DNA from 4 places in the Mesorhizobium sp. YL-MeA3-2017 genome. Region 1 is predicted to be linked to each of the others. Evidence: riboswitches for the same ligand, from Rfam matches in the RefSeq annotation. Region 1 holds a riboswitch; each other region holds the start of a gene.

Region 1 (3,201 bases):
GCCGCGAAGGCCTCGCGCTCGCCGGTGTGCCATTTGCCCTTGATGAACTGCACAACGCCGACGCGCCGGCCGTAACCCAGCATGCGCAGCGCCAGGCCGAAGGCGGCGGTGGTCTTGCCCTTGCCGGGCCCCGTGTTGACGATCAGCAGGCCTTTTTCGATTGTCTTTGCCGCCACCTCGGCGTCCTGCACGGCCTTGCGCTTGGCCATCTTGGCGCGATGGCGCTCGGCTTCCGCCTCGTCGATCCCGGTCATGTCATTTCACCTTGAGCGGCAGGCCGGCAACCGTCAGCACCACTTCACTGGCGACCGAGGCGACCTGCTGGTTGAGACGCCCGGCGGCGTCGCGAAAACGGCGGGCCAGCGCATTGTCGGGCACGATGCCCAGGCCCACCTCGTTGGAAACCACGAACCATGGGCCGCGCGGTTTGGCGAGCGTGGCGACAAGGCGCGCGCATTCGGCCTCGACATCGTGTTCGGCCAGCATGTGGTTGGTGAGCCAGAGCGTCAGGCAATCGACCAGCACCGGCCGCCCCGACGGCAAACTCGTGAGCGCGCCGACAAGGTCGAGCGGCGCATCGAGCGTTTCCCACCCTTCGCCACGGCGGGCGCGGTGATGGGCGATGCGCTCGCGCATCTCCTCGTCATAGGCTTGTGCGGTGGCAATGTAGGTCCACGGCGCCGGCAGCGCTGTAATGAGTTTTTCGGCATGCGCGCTCTTGCCCGAGCGCGCACCGCCGATGATGAAGCAAACGCTTTGCCGATCAGGCAAAGCTGTCGCGAAGGTTCGACGCCTGCCCGGTGAAGCGACCGCGCACGATGCCGACGACGGCGCCGAGCACCAGCCAGAACACCAGATTGGTGATGGTGACCGCCACCACGAACTGGTGGTGCAGGCCTTCCGGGATCGGCGTGTCGTAGCTTGCCGGCTGCGGCGCGCCGACGATGTGCGGCGCGACGATCAGCGCGACCGCCAGGATCGTCAGCGGCAGCGAGCGGCGGAAGGCGATCAGCGCCAGGCCGATCGCCGTTGCCACCACCGTTGCCACCCACCAGATCTGCCGGGGCAGAAGGTCGGCGGCGGGCATGGCCGGCAGTTCCGGCGGCAGGCCGAGGCCCGGCGCCAGCGTGAAGACGGCAAAGCCGGCCAGACCCCAGAACACGCCCTGGCGCCAGTTGCCGATGCCGCCGGCGAATTCCGAGAAGGCGACAAGGATCAGCGCGAAGCCGATGCCGGTGACGATATTGGAGACCACGTTGAAGGAGAAGCGCTCGGCGCCATCGGCGGGCGCCCAGCCTTCCTCTTCGGCCGGAGCGGCGGCGGCCGGGGCCGGCGTGCTCATGGCGGTGGTGGCCGCGCCGGCATCAGCCGCGGGAGCAGCCGGCGCCGGATGCTCGTGACCGCCGCCGGCCTGTTCATAGACCTCGGCCTTCAGGATCAGCGGAACGGTGGCATAGGCCTGCAGGCAGGCGAGCACGATGCCGGCCAATAGCCCAGCGATCGCCGCGACGAACACGACGTTGCGAAAAACAGACATGGTGGGTTCCCCCTGGTTAGTGGCAGGGGAACGCCATCGAGTGGCGTGCATCGTGGGCGGCGTTGTGCACGGCCTCGATATGCGAGAAGCCAGTGAAGCCGACGATGAAAATGCCGAGCAGGCCGGCCAGCGCCAGTTGCAGGAAGCGCGACTGCGAGGAGGTCGAGGCGCCGAGGGAAATGGTTGCGGTATTCATGGTCTGTCCTTTCGCCCTCCACCCGAGGGCATTGCCATCATTGCTGTCGCCGGCAGGTCTCCTGGCTTGCGGATCTGCGCCCTTCTCCACCTTCCCGAGGCGAACCTCAGTGGCATTGGAGAGGACTACCGCTCACAGTTGCGGGGGCAGCCACGGTTTCGGACGGACATTTTCTTCCCTCCCCACCGTATTCCCTCTTGGTCCCGAAGGGACCGACGACATCGTGGACTATAGGGAGAATTGCGCCGCCCGGCAAACCAAATTCCGCCATCGGTGGATGCAGAAGCGTCATCGTGCGGACCGGGCGCCATCCCTTCTCCCCTTGCGGGAGAAGGAAAGGCGCTCGCTACATCGACTTCGGCAGGTAGCGCCAGGTGACAAGGCCGCAGACGGCGGCGAGGCAGCCAAGCGTGGCGAAGACCGAGCCCAGCCCGAAAAAGGCCAGCACCACGGAATAGACCAGCGGCGGCGTCAGCTCCGAAAAGTCGAGATAGGTGCGGTAGACGGCCGCCATCTGCGGACGCTCATAGGTGCGCACCGAGCGCATGAAGGCGGTGGAACCGATGGCATCCAATGCGATGGTGAACAGGGCGCCGACCAGCAACAGGCCGGCAGTGGCGAGCGGCACGAGTTCGCCGATGGCGCCGGCCAGCCAAAGCGATATCGCCATCCCGGCAAAGGCGAGCGTCATCACGTTGCGGGCGCCGTAGCGTTTGCCCGCCCTGCCCCAGAAGATCGCCAGGAACAGCATCGCGTTGCCGGCCGAAACCAGCAGACCGCCAGCCAGCTTGCCCTGGCCGGTGATGACCATGAACAAGGGACCGTAGACGAAGAAGGTGGTCCAGTAGCAGGAGCGGCCGAAGGCGATCAGCCAGGCGAGCCTCAGCCGGGGCTGGCGCACGAAGCGGCCGATATTGGCGAGCGGATTGATGGGTCGGCTCTTGCCCGGCACGATCATCGGGTTGTCGCCCAGCCGGTAGTACCAGAACAGCGCCAGCAGGCAGAGCGCGAACACCGCGACCGCGCCATGCGCGGCATAGATGCCGTAATGCGTGTAGAGGAAAATGCCGAGCGTCGGACCGGTGGTCCAGGCGATCATCGACCACGCCATGCGCAGCGACTCGGCCTGCATCAGGTCCGCCTTGCGGATATGATCCATGATGTAGAGGTTGAGCGTGATCGACAGCGCGCTCGCCCCCATCACCCGGCACAGCATGCCGAAGATCTGCCCCGGCAAGGAATGGGTGACGAAAAACAGCGAGCCGATGGCGAGCAAAAGCGCGCCGGCGGTGTAGACCCAGCGGCGCGCGAAGCGGTGGATCAGCATCGGCATGAACAGCGTCGCCGACAGGCCGAGCAACGAGACGATGGTGTAGAGGATCGACACCGTCTGCTCGTTCTTCAGGATCTCGTAGGCCTGGATGGGAATGACCGAGGCGATCGTCGCCCGGGCGCAGGATTCGATCGA
Region 2 (3,201 bases), 4.0 Mb from region 1:
CAAGTGCCGCGATCACGTCTCCCAACGGAATGACCGTCGAGCCATAGGCGATCGACAGCAGCGCCAGCAGGACAATCAGTGCCGCGCCAATACCGATCGCCGCGCCGTAGGACCTCGTCACGTTCAGAAAGCCTCCGGGTGCATGGCCTTGGCGATCTTGTCGATGGCTTCGATGTTGGCCGGCCCGGGCGTCAGCTCCGCATAACGAAGGGCGACGAAGCGGTTGTTCTTGACCGCGTCCGTTTCCTTCATGGCCGGGTGGCTTTTAAGAAAATCAATCAGCTTCCGGTAGCCGGCCGCATCCTGGTAGTCGAGCAGGACCAGGAATTCCGGGTTCCTGGCGGCGACCGTCTCCCAGTCGGTGTTGCCCCAGCTGGTCTGCATGTCAGCCATGATGTTGGTGCCGCCGGCGGCCTCGATCATCGCGGTCGGAATGGCGAATTTGCCGGCGGTGAAAGGCTTGTCCTCGCCGGAATCGTAGAGGAAGACGCGCGTGCCGCTGCGGTTGCCGACCTTGGCGGTGATAGTGCCAAGCCTTTCCTTCCAGCCGGCGACCAGGGCGTTCGCCTTCTCTTCCTTGCCGAAAATCTTGCCGAGTTTCTCGACGTCGCCAAACAACAGGTCCATCGACGCCGCCGGGCGGTTCTTGTCGACGTGGATACAGCTTTCGGTGAGAAGCAGCGTCTTGATGCCGTGCGGGGCCAGCGTATCAGGCGTCACCTCGCCGCCGGGCTTCATGCCGTAATACCAGCCGGCGAAGAAGAAATCGGGCTCGACCGCGAGCAGGTTTTCCAGCGTCGGATACTTCGGCGCGAGTTCCGGGATCGCGCCCTGGGCGGCCTTGAACGCGGCATCGACCTTGTACCAGCCGGTGATGCCGGTCAGGCCGACGATCTCGGGCTGCAGCCCCAGCGCGAAGGCCATTTCAGACATGTTGAGATCGTTGATGACCGCGCGCTTGGGCGGCGCGTCGAAAGTCAGCGGAACGCCGCAATTGTCGACGGTGACCGGGAAGGCAAAAGCCGCCGATGCAAACAGCGAGAGGGCAAGACCAAGCGCAAGACGTTTCATGGGAACTCCGTTGGGATTGTTCAGCGGGAAAGGCGGATCGGAACGTCGAAGACCGTCAGTTCGCGGTCCCGTTCTTCCGGATGGGGGAACCGCAACACGTCGATCGAAAAGACCTCGCGCACCAGAGCGGGCGTCAGCGTCTCGACCGGCGAGCCGAGCGCGCGCAACCGCGCCTTGTCCATGACGGCGACATGGGTGGCAAAGGGCGCGACCAGCGGCAGGTCGTGCAAGACGGTGACGACGGCGATGCCCAGCCTGGCAACGAATTCGAGCAATTCGCCGCGCGCGCGGGGGTCGAGGTGATTGGTCGGCTCGTCGAGGAACAGCACGGTCGGCCGCTGCGCGATGGCGCGGGCAAGCTGGGCGCGCTGGCGCTCGCCGCCGGAGAGTGAGCCCATGGCGCGCGCTTGCAGCGGCAGCAGGCCGGTCTGACCAAGCGCATCGACAACGATGTCGCGCTCGTCCGCCTGGCCATGCAGGCTGGCATGCGGGATGCGACCGAGCCCGACATAGTCGAGGACGGACAGGCGTGGGTCCGGCTGGTCGGACTGGCCGACGACGGCGATCCTGCGCGCCCGCTCGGCCATCGACAGCCGGTCGAGCCGTTGGCCCTCGAGGCTGACCGTGCCCCGGCTCGGGCGCAGCATGCCGCACAGCATGCGCAAAAGCGTCGTCTTGCCGGCGCCGTTGGGGCCGATGATGGCGAGCCTTTCACCGGCTGCCAGGTCGATGCCGACTTCCTCGACGAGGCTGACGCCGGTTTCAGGCCGGTAACAAAGGCCGCGGGCCTGAAGAACCGGCCCGTTCATGGCAGAACGTCCGATGCGACGCGTGAGGTGCGTGGCGAGACCGACGCGGCCGCCGCGCGGCATACGCGTTTGCGTCGAAGAGCAGCAATACCTTCCACCGATCTCTCTTTCGATCAGGCGCGGAAGGATGGCCGGGATGACGGCAGACGCCGCCCTCTAAGCTTCCTCCCGGCACACCCCGTCCGGTCAACTCGTTGCGATGGCAGGTCTCCTGGCTCGCGGGTCTCGGCTCGGTCCTGCCTTCCCGGCCTGTCGGCCAGTGGCGTATTTCGGACTTTGCTACCGCTTACAGTTGCGGGGGCAGCCATGGCCTCGGCCCGAAGAGCCTCACCATGTTCCCTTTTCACCCCGGACCTTTCGATTCGGGGAACCATCGTCGGGCACCCTATTGGGGCGGCCGCCGCGTGGCAATGGCCATTCATGCTCGCCCGCGGAGCCGGCGGCGGGCCGATCGCCGGGCGGCGTATAACGAACGCGCGGGCGGTGGCAGTCGCAGTCGATATGGCTCCGGGCGGTGAACAGTTTGCGCAGCGAAGCGATGATCATGCCGCCTGCCCTTCCCAGTTCGGGAACGGATCGGACATGTCGCGCCACAGCTCCGGCGCGAAGACCGGACAATCGACGAGGCAGGCATCGAGCTCGGCCCGGATATGGACCTCGTTCATGGGATTGCAGCCGATGAAGACCAGTTCCTGGCGGCGGTCGCCCCACATTGGATCGAGATAGGGCAGCATGGCGTCCCGCCATTCATTGCTGTCGGGCCAGCGGTTGCGGGGAACTGCGGCCCACCACAGGCCGCGCCTGCCGGTTTTGACCAGCGCGCCGGCCTGGCTCAGTTCGCCGACATGGCTTGGCCGCGTCGCCAGCCAGAAAAAACCCTTGGCGCGCACCACGCCCGGCCACGGCCGGCTGACGAATGCCTTCAGCTTCATTGGATCGAAGGGGCGGCGCTCGCGATAGACAAAGGAGCGGATGCCGTATTCCTCGGTCTCGGGCATGTGGTCCTTGAAGCCGTTCAGCTCCTTGAACCAGAGCGGGTGCTGTTCGGCGCGTTCGAAATCGAAGCGGCCGGTGTCGAGCACCTTGCCGAGCGGGACGCGGCCGAAATCCGCCTCGATCAGTTCGGCCTCGGGGTTGAGCGCACGGACGATCTTGCGCGCCAGTTCGCGATCGGGCGCGGCGCAGGCCGAGACCTTGTTGAGCACGACGACATCGGCGAATTCGATCTGCTCGACCAGCAGATCGACCAGAGCGCGCTCGTCGGATGCGCCGAGCGAAGCGCCGCGATCGCGCAGGAAGTCGGCGGAGGAATAGTCTCGCA
Region 3 (3,201 bases), 3.8 Mb from region 1:
CATGTTCGAGCGGCCTAACCTTCGGCTCGCTGGCGCGCTGCAGGATGAAGGCCGTCATGCCGAAGGCGAGGAACAATGTGCTGGCCAGCATGCCGGCTTCCGGGAACAGGGCGACGGAGAGGCCGACCGACAGCGAGGCGCCGGCAATGTAGACGAGCTCATCCGCCGCCGATTCGAAGGCGAAGGCGGTGTTGAGCTCAGGCCGGTCGCGGAAGATTTCGGTCCAGCGCGCCCGCACCATGGCCGGCACGCTGGGCATGGCGGCGGCCAGGAAGGCCGAGACGAACAGCGTCCAGGCCGGCCAGTCCTGGTTGGTGGCGACGAGAAGTGCTGCGAAGGCGATGATCGAGACGATCGTCGTCGGCACCGCGACGGCGGTCTGGCCCATGCGGTCGACCAGCCGCGATATCTGCGGCGCCAGGAAGGCGTTGGTGAAGGCGAAGGTGGCGGAAACGCCGCCGGCCAGCCAATATTCGCCGCGCGTCTGCGACAGCATGGCGACGATGCCGATGGGCGCCATGGCGATGGGCAGGCGGGCGATGAAGGCCGCGGCCGCAAAACCCTTGGTTCCCGGGGTTCGGAAGATTTCGCTGTAAGGATTGTGCATCGGAGCACTCCTGGATTTTCGAAGGGGTGCCACATACATACGTGGCGTATGCGAATGAGATAATTGCATACGTTGCGTATGTCAATTAATATGCGGTGCGTATGTGAAAAAATATACGCGACGTATGTGAAAAGGAACGACCAGATGAGGACCGCGCACAAACCTCGCAGCGAAATGATCGCCGAGACGCGCGCCAAGCTGATCGCGGCGGCGCGGCGCGCCTTCGCCACCGTCGGTTACGCCAACGCCTCGATGGACGACTTCACCGCCGAGGCGGGGCTGACCCGCGGCGCGCTCTATCATCACTTCGGCGACAAGAAGGGATTGCTGGAGGCCGTCATCGCCGAGCTCGACGCGGAGATGAACGAGCGGCTGTGCGTCATCTCGGCCCGGGCGACGGACCGCTGGCAGCGCTTCGTCGATGAGAATGTCGGCTATATCGAAATGGCGCTGGAGCCGGAAATCCAGCGCATCGTGCTGCGCGACGGTCCGGCAATCCTCGGCGACCCGTCGCAATGGCCCAATGCCAATGCCTGTATCACCTCGATAACCGGCAACCTCACCGCGCTGAAGGAGGAGGGCGTGGTCGGCGACATCGACCCGGAGGCGATGGCGCGCATCGTCAGCGGCGCCTCGCTTTACGCCGCACAGTGGATCGCCAACGCCGACGATCCGCATGAGACGTCGAAGAAGGCGGTCAAATCCTTTCGCGCGCTTCTGGAAGGGCTGCGCGTGCGCGACAATCAGGCTGCCTGACGGTTACCGGTCCGCGCCGGGTGCAACGCAGGCGGCCTTCAGCGCCTCCTCGCCGGCGCCGGCATAGGTCTCGCTCATGATGAGGTCGGCCAGCGGCAGCCGCGAGGCCCAGCCGCTGTGCTCCAGGTCCGGCCGCGCGGCGAACTCGCGGACATGGCCGACGCAGAGATAGGCGATGGGCACGACCGGCTCGGGAATGTCGAGCAGGCGCTTGAGCGCGTCGGCATCGAGAATGCTGACCCAGCCCACGCCGATGCCTTCCGCCCGCGCCGCCAGCCAGAAATTCTGCACGGCGCAGACCGTGCTGAAGAGATCCATCTGCGGATTGTGCCAGCGGCCGAGCGGCGAGCCCTCGCTGCGGCGCCGGTCGCAGGTGATGCAGAGGTTCAGCGCGCTTTCGCAGATGCCTTCCAGCTTGAGCTTGCGGTAGAGCGCCTGCCGCTCCCCGGCGATGTGTGGCAGTTCCTCGTTGCGCGCCGCGAGGAACAGGTCGCGCACCGCCTCGCGCCGGCCCATGTCGCGGACAACGACGAAGTTCCAGGGCTGCATGAAGCCGACCGAGGGTGCGTGATGCGCGGCCGTCAGAAGCCGCGCCAGCACGGCGTCGTCGATGGGGTCTGGGCGGAAATGGCTGCGCACGTCGCGGCGCGTGAAGATGGCGCGGTAGACGGCGTCGCGTTCGAAATCCTCGAACGAATTGTCGGGGGAGGCTGGAGTGCGGACGGCGTGCATCGCGTTTCCCTTGCGATCGGAACCATACCATCCGCCCGTCCATGCGGATGACCATTCCTGCCCGGCCGGTCTTCTGGCTTGGGTTCGTCCCGCTTGCGGCGCCTTCCCGTTCCGAAAAACAGTGGCCTTTGCCGAGCGGTCCCCCATACAGCGCTGGGCACGCCACGGATTTTCACCGTGTTCCCGATTCTCCCGCCTCGCAGCGGGCACCTGGCAGCGATGTCATCTTAGCGCATTGCCGGCGTAAGAACAGCCGGGAAGCCGACGCCAAATGACGCGCCGGGCATTTTCCCCAGCGCCATGCCGCTTGTCGCGTGGCCATCACGACCATTGCTGATAAGATAGGGCGATGACGACCCGCCTTTATTCGCATCCGATCTTTCTGGAGCACATCACGCCGCCCGGCCACCCGGAGCGGCCGGACCGGCTGCGCGCCATCGAGCGTGTGCTCGACGACGAGGCTTTCGCCGCGCTCGACCGGCGCGAGGCGCCATTGGGCGACGAGGCGACCATCCTCTATTGCCATCCGAGGGATTTCGTCGAACGCGTGCGCAAGGCGATCCCCGCGACCGGCCTTGCCCAGATCGACACCGACACCACTGCCAGCCCGAAGACCTGGCAGGCTGCGCTGACCGCGATCGGCGCTGCCAATGCGGCGGTGGACGATGTCTTCGCCGGCGATGCCGACAATGTCTTCGTGGCGGCGCGGCCGCCCGGCCACCATGCCGAAAAGACCACCGCCATGGGCTTCTGCCTGTTCAACACTGCCGCGATTGCCGCGCGTCACGCGCAGGAAAAGCATGGCGTCGAGCGTGTCGCCATCGTCGACTGGGACGTGCACCACGGCAACGGCACCCAGGACATTTTCTGGGACGATCCCTCGGTGCTCTACTGTTCGACGCATCAGATGCCGCTTTTCCCTGGCACCGGCGCCAAGAACGAGACCGGTGCCGGCAACATCGTCAACGCGCCGCTGGCGCCAGCCACCGGCAGCGATGTCTTCCGGGAGGCGTTCCGCACCCGTGTCTTGCCGGCGATCGACGCCTTCGCGCCGGATCTCGTCATCATCTCGGCCGGCTTCGACGCGCATCATCGCGACCCGCTGG
Region 4 (3,201 bases), 2.6 Mb from region 1:
ACGATCGGCATGCCAACGACCAAAAGGGTGGCAACCGGAAAGGCGATGGATCGGCGCAACCGCGTCATTCCGACACCAGCATGTAGCCGATGCCGCGCACGCTTTTGATCACGGCGTCGCAATCGGCTTCACGCAGGCGCCGCCGCAGGCGGCTCACATGCGAGTCCAGGGCGTTGGATTCGATGTCTTCATTGATGTTGTAGACGGACGATTCCAGCGTCTCGCGCTGGACGACGCGCCCCGCGCGCCTCACCAGGGTTTCCAGTATGGCCAGTTCGCGGCGCGGAATCTCCAGCACTTTCTGTCCCACACTCGCCGATCTGTGGTTGAGATCGAACACCAGATTGCCGATCTGCGTGGTGCCCAGCGCGTCCAGGCTGTAGCGGCGCAGGACCGCGCGGGCGCGGGCGACGAGCTCGGTCGGCTCGAAGGGTTTGCCGACATATTCGTCCGCCCCTTTGTCCAGGGCCGATGCGATGTCGAAAGGGTCGTCCAGCGCGGTCAGGACCAAGGTGGCGGGCCGCGGCCGCAGCCGGCGCAGCACCGGAAGCAGCGAAAGGCCGTCGCCATCGGGAAGCCGGCGGTCGATGATCACCAGATCGAACGGATGGGCGATCAAGGCCGCCTCGGCTTCCGCGATTGTCGCAAAAGCGTCGGTCACCCCGATCGCGCTTTCCATGATGTGCTTCAACGAGGATGCGAGCTCGCGATCATCCTCAACGATCAATACGTGCATTGGTCACTGTTGCTTGAGAGGGGTGTGCTTTAGCCGGAGATCACGTCGCGGTCCATGCCGTCAGTATTCGTAGCGCTCGTCGTCGAACGGGCGGTCGCCCCGGCGATCCCTGTCCAGGTCAAATCGCTGCAGACATCTTGAGAAGCTTGGGGTTCCGTCGATAAACCCGTAGGACAGACAGCGTTCCCGATCGCGTGTGTTCTGACAGCCGGACAGAACAACAGCGATACACACCACAGATAACAAACGCATTGCAGGCCTCATCTCGAAATCATTGCGGCACCAGATGCCGTCGCCCTGCTTCGCGTCGTCACATTGCAACAATGTTACGGGTCGATGTTGTCGCTACGCCACCCGCCGCCTGCCGCACAGGCCAGTGCGAAAGTCCTGAAAACGACACGGTCCCGATTCACCAATCCGATACCCCGATCGGAGATTGCTGTTGGCCGCGACATCGCGGCAATTGTCTATTGTCGGTGTTCATGGTTACCTGCACGGGTTCTAATTGAGACGCGCCGCAGCCCGATGGCGCCGGGTGATGAGACGGTCATGTCCGAACAGGAAACGGAACATCGCGAGCGCGAGCACCGGCAACGCGTGCTCAAGGGCGCGACGATCATCACCAGTATCCACACGTCGGAAATCCCCTGCGTCATCCGCAACCAGCATGCCAACGGCGCCGAACTGAAGGTGGCTGCCGACGTCGTCGTGCCGGAACGATTCAGCCTCTACGTGCCGGTGGACGGCGTTGCCTATGAGGCCGTGCTGCGCTGGCGCCGCAACGACCGCGTCGGCGTGCAATTCGTCGGCCAGGGTCCGAAACCGCGCCTCCATTACGGCTGAGGTCGCGGCATCACTGCCATCGCGGCATTCGTTCGCCGGCCCGGTTGACGCGCCGGGCGGCCATGGCTAGCTTCCGAATCGGAATTGGTTCCGCCGCGAGGCGGATGAAAAGGGAACACGGTGAGGCCGAGCAATCGGACGAAGCCGCGACTGCCCCCGCAACTGTAACCGTTGAGCCTTCTTCCACGATGCCACTGGCGCTGACGCGACCGGGAAGGCGGAAGAGAGCGATGACACGGAAGTCAGGAGACCTGCCTGTTCCGGTCACCCATGCTTGATCACGGGGTGTGATCAGGCGCGGTCGTCCGTGGCGGTGACACGACAAAGTGTTGCCGCGTGCCGGAACGGCCGAGAGGTGAAATGCGACCCGTCGCAAATCCTCGCATCGCCACATCCGTCTGCGGTTCGTGATGAACCTTGCGGCGCCGTTGCGCCGTCGATCCTTTTGGGGGCGGAAGTGAAAAAGACTGTTTTCCTGGCCGGCGCAGTGGCGCTGGCTTCGACGAACCATGCCGGCGCGCAGGACGATAATGACCGCGGCGACGTCACGATGCTCGACCGCATCGTGGTCACCACACCGCTGAGACGCGAAACCACGCTGGAGCGCTCGACTTCCTCGGTGACTGTGATCGATGCCAGGAGCATCGAACGCTCGGCCGCGCCCGATCTGCCCTCGCTGCTGAAAGCCTATACAGGCGTTTCCATCATCACCTATGGCGGTCAGGGTGCCGGCGCCAATCTTTATCTGCGTGGCATGTCAGCCAGCCAGACGCTGGTGCTGGTCAATGGCGTCCGGGCGAGTTCTGTCACCACCGGCACCGCCTCGCTCGGCAACATCCCGCTCGATTCGATCGAACGCATCGAAATCGCCAAGGGCGCGCATTCGGCGCAATACGGCTCCGACGCCATGGGCGGTGTCGTCAACATCATCACCAAGCAGGGCGGCCCCTGCGCCGACGGCCGCGACAGCAGCGCCTCCATCACCACCGGCGTCAGCCATCCGTGGGGCGGAACCCTGTCCGGCAATTTGCGCGGCCGCAACGCGAGCGGCGTCGACTATTCGATCGGCGGCAGCGTCATCGGCACGCGCGGCTATGATTTCACCACGCCGACGGCCTGGGGCCACGAGCCGGACGATGACGGCTTCCTGCTCGGCTCGATAAACGCTTCGCTGTCGAAGCAGTTCGACTGGGGGCGCATCTATGGCGACGCGCTGATTTCGCGCAGCCGCGGCCAGTACGACGCCTCCTATCCCGACGCCAATGAAGTCGACACGACAAGTTTCGTCGGCAAACTGGGCGCCGAGATCAAACATGCCGAAGACTGGATCTCGACGATCGAACTGTCGAACTCCGTCGACCGCTCCCGCAATTTCCGCGACGGCGTGGCCGGCGACAGCCGTTTCAATTCCAGCCGCTACGGCATCTTCGCATCGACCCAGAAGGGTTTCGACACCGGCGCCATGTCGCATGTGCTGACCAGCGGCGTGGAGGCCTATCGCGAACAGGTGGATTCCACCGTCAAATTCGACGTGACCGCGCGTACGCTGGCGGCGGTGTTCAGCCAATACTCGCTATCATACGACGCGCTGACGATCGACAGCGGCATCCGCTATGACCACA

Evidence for each region. Region 1 has a riboswitch for cobalamin ahead of QFZ88_RS04030 (CbtB domain-containing protein). Riboswitches for the same ligand answer to the same signal wherever they lie in the genome.
Region 2: it holds a riboswitch for cobalamin, as region 1 does, so the genes downstream of both, QFZ88_RS22825 (ABC transporter ATP-binding protein) here and QFZ88_RS04030 (CbtB domain-containing protein) in region 1, are expected to answer to the same signal.
Region 3: it holds a riboswitch for cobalamin, as region 1 does, so the genes downstream of both, bluB (5,6-dimethylbenzimidazole synthase) here and QFZ88_RS04030 (CbtB domain-containing protein) in region 1, are expected to answer to the same signal.
Region 4: it holds a riboswitch for cobalamin, as region 1 does, so the genes downstream of both, QFZ88_RS16625 (TonB-dependent receptor domain-containing protein) here and QFZ88_RS04030 (CbtB domain-containing protein) in region 1, are expected to answer to the same signal.

Annotation. Positions count from the first base shown of each region.
Region 1 covers NZ_JAUSVH010000001.1:862,491-865,691, forward strand. Annotated here, with positions in the region: gene cobO (cob(I)yrinic acid a,c-diamide adenosyltransferase) at 1-254, opposite strand, end outside; gene cobU (bifunctional adenosylcobinamide kinase/adenosylcobinamide-phosphate guanylyltransferase) at 256-771, opposite strand; gene QFZ88_RS04025 (CbtA family protein) at 764-1,537, opposite strand; gene QFZ88_RS04030 (CbtB domain-containing protein) at 1,554-1,733, opposite strand; cobalamin riboswitch at 1,767-1,965, opposite strand; gene QFZ88_RS04035 (MFS transporter) at 2,080-3,201, opposite strand, start outside.
Region 2 covers NZ_JAUSVH010000001.1:4,857,252-4,860,452, reverse strand. Annotated here, with positions in the region: gene QFZ88_RS22835 (FecCD family ABC transporter permease) at 1-121, opposite strand, end outside; gene QFZ88_RS22830 (ABC transporter substrate-binding protein) at 124-1,071, opposite strand; gene QFZ88_RS22825 (ABC transporter ATP-binding protein) at 1,092-1,880, opposite strand; cobalamin riboswitch at 2,064-2,270, opposite strand; gene zigA (zinc metallochaperone GTPase ZigA) at 2,423-3,201, opposite strand, start outside.
Region 3 covers NZ_JAUSVH010000001.1:4,614,894-4,618,094, forward strand. Annotated here, with positions in the region: gene QFZ88_RS21745 (MFS transporter) at 1-607, opposite strand, end outside; gene QFZ88_RS21750 (TetR/AcrR family transcriptional regulator) at 752-1,363, shown strand; gene bluB (5,6-dimethylbenzimidazole synthase) at 1,367-2,095, opposite strand; cobalamin riboswitch at 2,141-2,324, opposite strand; gene QFZ88_RS21760 (histone deacetylase family protein) at 2,445-3,201, shown strand, end outside.
Region 4 covers NZ_JAUSVH010000001.1:3,461,450-3,464,650, reverse strand. Annotated here, with positions in the region: gene QFZ88_RS16640 (sensor histidine kinase) at 1-68, opposite strand, end outside; gene QFZ88_RS16635 (response regulator) at 65-736, opposite strand; gene QFZ88_RS16630 (hypothetical protein) at 1,286-1,579, shown strand; cobalamin riboswitch at 1,648-1,853, shown strand; gene QFZ88_RS16625 (TonB-dependent receptor domain-containing protein) at 2,037-3,201, shown strand, end outside.